Methylomonas sp. 11b: one gene and its partner. The protein of the gene in region 1 interacts with the protein of each later gene in a pairwise test. Links are inferred from orthologs where the notes say so. Each region holds a gene or a part of one and is shown in the gene's direction. Other genes may lie near its edges.

Region 1 (3,630 bases):
AATCCATGCGCGAAGTGTGGTTCTTGCAGAACAAGTTCTCCAGAACGGTTGGCCCCCGGCCTTATCGTTTGCTGGAGCAGCCCAAATTCAGAGCGGCGTACGACTTTTTGCGGCTACGCGCGGAAACAGGCGGCGCCGATCCGGAACTGGTTGAATGGTGGACAGGTTTTCAAGAAGCCGATGACGCGGAGCGGGAAAGAATGACCGCGCCGCCAAAATCCGGCGGCGGTAAACCCCGTAACCGAAAAACCGGCCGGTACCGTTCTCGAGGCAAACCAGCCCCCGTCGGCAATGACGCTAGCTAAGTCAGCTGCCGAGGCCTATATTGGCTTGGGCAGCAATCTCGAAGACTCTGTCGATCATGTCAATCGGGCCAGGCTGGAAATTTCGGCCTTGCCGGGCGTGGCCGAAATTGCCTTTTCTCCCTTGTACCGTAGCACACCGGTTGGCCCGCAAGATCAACCCGATTATGTCAATGCGGTAATGCGAATTTCTACTGAGTTGGAGCCCCTGGCTTTGCTCAGACAATTACAGCAAATCGAAAACCAGCATGGCCGGCTGCGCAGTGTGCGTTGGGGAGCTAGAACGCTGGATTTGGATGTATTGCTTTACGCGCAACAGAGCATTAATGAACCGGACCTGATTGTGCCGCATCCGGAGTTGTCCAAGCGCGCCTTTGTGCTGTACCCCTTGGCTGATGTGGCCAGCAGCGATTTGAAGATTCCGGGCCTGGATTCATTGTCGCAACTCTTGGCAGCTTGTCCACCCGACGGCTTGCGGAAAATAACCGCATGAGTTTATATGCCGATACCTTAAAAACGCTGACTATCAGTGATCTGGCGGCGATGAAACGAGCCGGTGAGAAAATCAGTTGCCTGACTGCTTACGACGCCAGTTTCAGCGCGCTGCTGGACCGGGTCGGCATCGATGTACTGCTGATCGGCGATTCATTGGGCATGGTGATTCAAGGGCATGGCAGCACTTTGCCGGTCACGGTGAACGATATGGTGTATCACAGCCGTAGCGTGGCAATGGCCAGAAAGCGAGCTTTTATCGTTACCGATTTACCGTTTGCCAGTTATGCCACGCCGGAGCAAGCATTGCTTAATGCGGCAAGCTTGATGCAGGCTGGCGGTGCGCAAATGGTTAAACTGGAAGGCGCCAAGATCGACGTCATCCGCTTTCTAGCTGATCAAGGCATTCCGGTCTGCGGCCATCTGGGTCTGTTGCCGCAATCCGTAAATCGCTTAGGCGGTTATAGAGTGCAGGGGCGTGAAGAACAGCAAGCCCGGCAAATTGTGGCGGATGCGGAAAAAATCGAGCAAGCGGGCGCCGGTCTTTTAGTGTTGGAATGCGTGCCAGCGCAGCTAGCCGCCGAAATAAGTCAGCGGCTGAGTATTCCCACTATCGGCATCGGCGCTGGTGTTGATTGCGATGGCCAGGTGTTGGTGCTGTACGACATGCTGAATATCAGCACCGGCAAGCGGCCGCGCTTTTCCAAAGATTTTATGGCCGACGCCTCCAGCATAGAAGAGGCGGTGCGCCTGTATCATCAAGCGGTAAAATCCGCGCAGTTTCCAGCATCCGAACACAGTTATTAAGCGTATGCAAATAGTCACCAGCGTCGCCGCGTTGAGAGAGGTAATCCTGCAATGGCGGCAAAACGGGCAAAGCGTCGGTTTCGTGCCGACCATGGGCAATCTGCATGCCGGGCATATCAAACTAGTTAGCACCGCGAGGCAAGGGGCCGATAAAGTGGTGGTCAGTATCTTCGTCAACCCCACGCAATTTGGACCGAACGAGGATTTTGCCAGTTACCCGCGCACCGAACAGCAGGATCAGGAAAAACTGCTAGCCAGCGGTGCTGATTTACTGTTCTTGCCGTCGGTGACTGAAATGTATCCGCAAACCACGCAAACCGGTATTTCAGTCAGCGGCTTGTCGGCCCTGCATTGCGGGGCCAGCCGGCCCGGGCATTTTGACGGCGTGGCATTGGTGGTTTGCAAGCTATTGAATATGGTGCAGCCCGATGTGCTGCTGCTGGGGGAGAAGGATTTTCAACAGCTGACGCTAATTCGGCAAATGGTTGCTGATTTGAATATACCGGTTACCGTCCAAGGCGTGGCAACGGTTCGGGAAGATGACGGTCTGGCGATGAGTTCTCGCAATGGCTATTTATCCGAACAACAAAGACAACAGGCACCTAAGCTCTATCAAGCCTTGTGCGCAGCGCGCGATGATATTTTGGCAGGCTATGACGATTATCCGGCGGTGGCTGAAAAGCAGCGGCAGAATCTGCAACAAGCCGGTTTTGCCGTCGATTATTTCAGTATCTGTCGTAGCGCGGATTTATTGCCTGCCTACGCTAGCGACTCTAATCTGCTGATTTTGGCTGCTGCCAGACTGGGCAAGACGCGTCTAATCGATAACCTCTACTTTTCTAAAACAAGTATCTGACGTTACTGTTTTTTTGCCTGTAAAAGCTAATGCTTAAATTTGATAGCAGGGTTAAATTCAGGCATAATCGCCGGCCCTAGTATTCGACCTTGTTTACCATGAACATAAACATGCTTAAAGCTAAGTTACACCGTGCGCGGGTAACGCATTCCGAGCTGGATTACGAAGGATCGTGTGCTATAGACGGCAAAATTTTGGATTTTTCCGGGATTAGGGAATACGAGCAAATCCATATTTATAACATTAACAATGGTCAGCGCTTCACCACATACGCGATTCGCGCCGAAGAAGGTTCCGGTGTGTTTTCGATTAACGGCGCAGCTGCAAGGTTGGCGTGTCCTGGCGATTTGATTATCGTCTGCGCGTTCGCTAGCCTAGATGAGAAGGAACTGAAGAACTACAAGCCGACTTTGGTGTATTTCGACGGCAACAATCATATTAGCCATTCCAGTCATTCCATTCCTGTTCAGGCCGCCTGATTTAAATAACCGCCGGCGACTCAGTCTCCGGCGGTTATTTGCATTTTTAAGCTTCCGATACGTCTATTTCGCTGACTTTCTCGGTCAGGGTGATGCTTTGCTCAATAGCCACCAATACTTTTTGCATGCCGATGCGTTTGTTGGCGTTGATCAATATCGGCGACTTGATTGAGCCTTTGATAGTCGGCTTGCCGTTATCCTGCTCGTTGTCCTTGTGCAGTAGAATTAAAATCACCAACTCGTCGCCCGGCTCTATTTGCAACAGCGCTTCTTCCGGATCAGTTACCGTAAAGTTGTAATTGATGTTGAAATTGGCCGGATGCGCCGCGGAAAAGGTTAGCTCCGCGTTATCGACCGATTGCAGCCAAAACACTATTTCGCTGCCTTCCTGATGAAATAACTTAAAGCGGGTCTGATCTTCGAAACCGGGTAGGCCGCGCGGAAAATTGATGATAGTGTCCGGATTGATGTCTTGGTTGCCTAACAATTTCGATTGAATTTCCATAGTCCCGCCCGTATTCGTTGAAGTCTAAGTTAACAGCATTAATCAATGCACCAATGTATAGCACGGAAAGGGGTATTTGCAATGCGGATTGTCGGTAACTACCAGGTATTCTTGCTTTATCGCGGCCGACTCCCTACAATTGCGCGCTTCTTTCAGGTGTTTGCGCCGTTTTCTCGGCCAAGCTTAAAC
Region 2 (3,565 bases), 3.4 Mb from region 1 along the record:
TGATCAAGGCTTGCGGTGCCGGCTTGTTGTTATTTCACGTCGAGCCTCTATTGGCTTATTGTCTGGTCGGTGTCGGCGCTGCCTTATACAGTCCGGCCAAGTATGGCATTTTGCCGGAACTAGCAGGCCACGACGGCCTGGTCAAAGCCAATAGCTGGATAGAAGGTTCGACAATTCTGGCTATATTAACTGGCATGGTGGTCGGGGCCAAACTGGCCGATCATTCCACCACTTGGGCCTTGATTGCCACAATAGTCTTGTTTTTGATTTCCGCTGCAACCACCCTATTCTTGCCGATTGGTTTGCGTAAAACGCCACCATCCGGCTCGAAAGTCAGGCTGTTCTACTTGGAAGTTAAAACTTTTCTGGCGATGCCGCGCTCACGGTTCGCAGTGCTTGGCGCGTCCTTATTCTGGGCGGCTGCTGCCAGCGTGCGGGTCATCATCATCGCCTGGGCGCCGTTGGTGTTGATGACGCATAATGCCAGCGACATAGCCAATCTGACGCTATTTTTGGCTATCGGCATCATCGCCGGTTCGGTCCTGGTCCCGCGCTTGATTCCGCTGGAACATTTACGTCGCGCTCGAATCCCGGCCTATTTGATGAGCATCTTTATCATCGCCCTGAGTTTTACCGAGGCGGTTTGGCCGGCGCGTTTTGTGTTGTTTTTAATGGGTATGGCCGGCGGCATGTTTATCGTACCGATCAATGCGGCACTTCAGGACCTTGGTCAACAAAGCATAGGCAGCGGCGGCGCGGTAGCGATGCAGAATTTTTTCCAGAATGTGGCAATGTTATTGTCGGTCGGCGGCTATACCCTGGCTGCTGCCGAACATGTAACACCAATTGCCGCGCTAATCGGCCTGGGTTTGCTGCTGCTGGCGGCTACTTTTCTGGTGGTTTGGCACTTACCTGAAGTGGAGCAAGCGCCTTCCAACCTTGAATAAAGGCTTGCACTAGCAAATCCACGCTTAGCTTGGATGCTTCAATATCGCTGACTTGCGGTTTGGCGGTTAGAGACAAAATACAGATCCCATGCACGCCGCTCCACAAGGTTCTGGCAGCCAGCCGGCTTTGCTCGGACGAGCTACTTGGCGTAAGCTGTATAAACAACACCTCGACAATGGCAAACATCTGCTCCACTTTTTGTAGATACCAGTCAGGCTGAGGCTCCTCACTCTGGATATCGAAGATCATTCGCCAGCGATTGAAATGCTGGGCGGCAAAATTTAGATAGGTTTCCGCCAAGATAAGAATATTTTCCTCGACGCTGGCGGACGGTACGCAGTGGAGCAATTGTTTAGCCAACTCGTCCAGTGTCCGGCCTTTGACGTGGGTCAGCAAATCGTTCATATTGGCAAATACCATATAAATGCTGCCCACCGTATAGCCAATTTCCATCGCGATTTTACGCACCGTCAGGGCGCTGTATCCGTCCTCTATAACGATGGTTTCTGCGGCGACCAACACCATTTCCTTGATTTGTTCCTGACTATGTTCGCTTCTTCTTGCCATATGTTCTCTGCGACATGCACTAAAAACAGCTACCATACACGACCTTGCCTCAGGAATCGATAGTTTACATGCACAACGAACTTCTCGATGTCGTCGATAAAGACGATGCCGTTATTGCCCAACAACCCAGATCAGTGATTCACGCCAACAGACTGCGTCATCGGGCCGTGCATATTCTGGTTTTCAACGATGCGGGCCAGTTGTTTCTGCAAAAGCGCTCAATGAAAAAAGATCTGAACAAAGGCTTATGGGATACCTCAGCGGCAGGTCACGTCGACGCCGGCGAAAGCTATGCCTGTTCCGCGCCGCGTGAATTACAGGAAGAATTGGGCGTATCTGCCGAGAGCCTGGAAGGCTTATTCAAACTGGAGCCTAGCACCGATTTAGGTATGGAATTTATTCAGGTCTACCGCTGCCGGCATAACGGACCGTTTGATCTGGCGACTGATGAAATCGATGAAGGTTGCTGGGTGGATCAAGTTATCTTGGACGAGCGAGTAGCCGCTAATGATCCGACTTTGACACTTACATTCAAAATTATCTGGCAACAGTTTAGGAATATCGCAAACTAAAATGTATGCCGATATTCATGATGATTGCCACGTCAGCGATGAAATGAAAACGCGGGTAAAACAAGAAAGTGGCGGAGCGGACGGGGCTCGAACCCGCGACCCCCGGCGTGACAGGCCGGTATTCTAACCAACTGAACTACCGCTCCGCAGTAGAGAGCGGCGCATTCTACAGCATATCACCCACGCGTCAAGCAAAAGCCCAAATTAATTATGCCGGCACTATCCTGCCCACTCTGTAATAGTCTCAATACCCATCATTTTCACAGTGACTCCCAACGCGATTACAAGCGTTGCCAGAATTGCTTACTGGTATATGTCGATTGCACACAGCATTTATCGCCAAGCCAGGAAAAGGCTATTTATGATCTGCATCAAAACTCCATCGACGATCCGGGCTACATTGAATTTTTATCGCGCTTGGCAAACCCTCTGCTCGAAAGATTGCCGAACAATTCTGCAGGCCTTGACTACGGTTGCGGCCCCGGTCCGGCGCTCGCAAGACTGTTAAAAGCCCAAGGGCATCGAATAAGTGTCTACGATCCCTTCTATGCGGACTTTCCTGAGCGCCTGCACCAAACCTACGACTTTATCGTCTGCACCGAGGTGGTAGAGCATTTTCGTGCGCCAAAACGCGAATTCGACGCACTATTTGAGTTATTGAAACCCGGCGGCTGGCTGGGCATTATGACCAAATTGGTCATTGATGCCGAAGCCTTTGCCAAATGGCATTACAAAAACGATCAAACCCACATCGCTTTTTTTTCGCGGCCAACATTTCGTTGGTTAGCAGCGCATTACCACTGCCAAATTGAATTCATCGGCAACGACGCGATTATTCTGCAACGCAATCCTCGCCATTACAACGATTGACCTCCACGGTGATGTGGTCGAGCTGCGCGAATTTGGCCAATAGATTCTTATAATAACTGGGCGATTTTGGCTGCTGGGTGACCAAAACCACGATTGCCGCATAATGATTCGCACTAACGGGCCAGACATGCAGATCGCTGACACGGCATTCGCCGTCATCCTCCAGCACAGCTTGTATGGCTTGGGTAAATTTAGGGTTCATGGCTTGGTCCAACAAGACCGGACTAGTTTCTTTGATTAAACCGTAAGCCCAAACCAGGATCACTGTCGCGCCGACGAAACCCATCACCGTGTCCAGCCATACCCAGCCGTAATATTTGCCGGCAACCAAAGCGACGATGGCTAATACCGATGTTAGCGCGTCGGCCATTACATGCAGATAGGCAGCCCGTAGATTGTGATCCTGATGATGGGGACGATGATCGTGCTCATTGTCATCGTGATGGTCATGGTCATGGTCATGGTCATGGTCATGGTGAGAATTATGCCCGTGTCCATGGTGATGATCGTGATGGTCTCGTAATAACAACGCGCTTAATAGATTGATCAGTAAACCCACTTGCGCGACTAAAATCGCCTCGTCAAAGCGAATGATTTCCGGCATTAGC

Evidence for each region.
Region 2: the proteins of panC (region 1) and METH11B_RS0100110 interact in binary tests that used the Escherichia coli proteins (3 or more experiments, as listed by UniProt). The link is inferred for Methylomonas sp. 11b from one-to-one orthologs.

Annotation. Positions count from the first base shown.
Region 1 is NZ_KI911557.1:3,396,826-3,400,455, reverse strand. What follows is about bases 636-3,531. They hold panC (pantoate--beta-alanine ligase), read left to right. Parts: upstream 636-1,605; coding sequence 1,606-2,457; downstream 2,458-3,531. Other genes in these bases: fliW (flagellar assembly protein FliW), read right to left, coding at 2,983-3,441; panD (aspartate 1-decarboxylase), read left to right, coding at 2,556-2,936; panB (3-methyl-2-oxobutanoate hydroxymethyltransferase), read left to right, coding at 792-1,601; folK (2-amino-4-hydroxy-6-hydroxymethyldihydropteridine diphosphokinase), read left to right, coding at 636-795. Also shown: polynucleotide adenylyltransferase PcnB, read left to right, coding at 1-305; more of folK, read left to right, coding at 292-635. UniProt on the Escherichia coli protein: Catalyzes the condensation of pantoate with beta-alanine in an ATP-dependent reaction via a pantoyl-adenylate intermediate.
Region 2 is NZ_KI911557.1:16,941-20,505, reverse strand. The notes cover bases 505-3,335. They hold METH11B_RS0100110 (NUDIX hydrolase), read left to right. Parts: upstream 505-1,583; coding sequence 1,584-2,087; downstream 2,088-3,335. Other genes in these bases: dmeF (CDF family Co(II)/Ni(II) efflux transporter DmeF), read right to left, coding at 2,920-3,335; METH11B_RS0100100 (class I SAM-dependent methyltransferase), read left to right, coding at 2,298-2,957; METH11B_RS0100115 (TetR/AcrR family transcriptional regulator), read right to left, coding at 886-1,515; lplT (lysophospholipid transporter LplT), read left to right, coding at 505-947. Also shown: more of lplT, read left to right, coding at 1-504; more of dmeF, read right to left, coding at 3,336-3,565.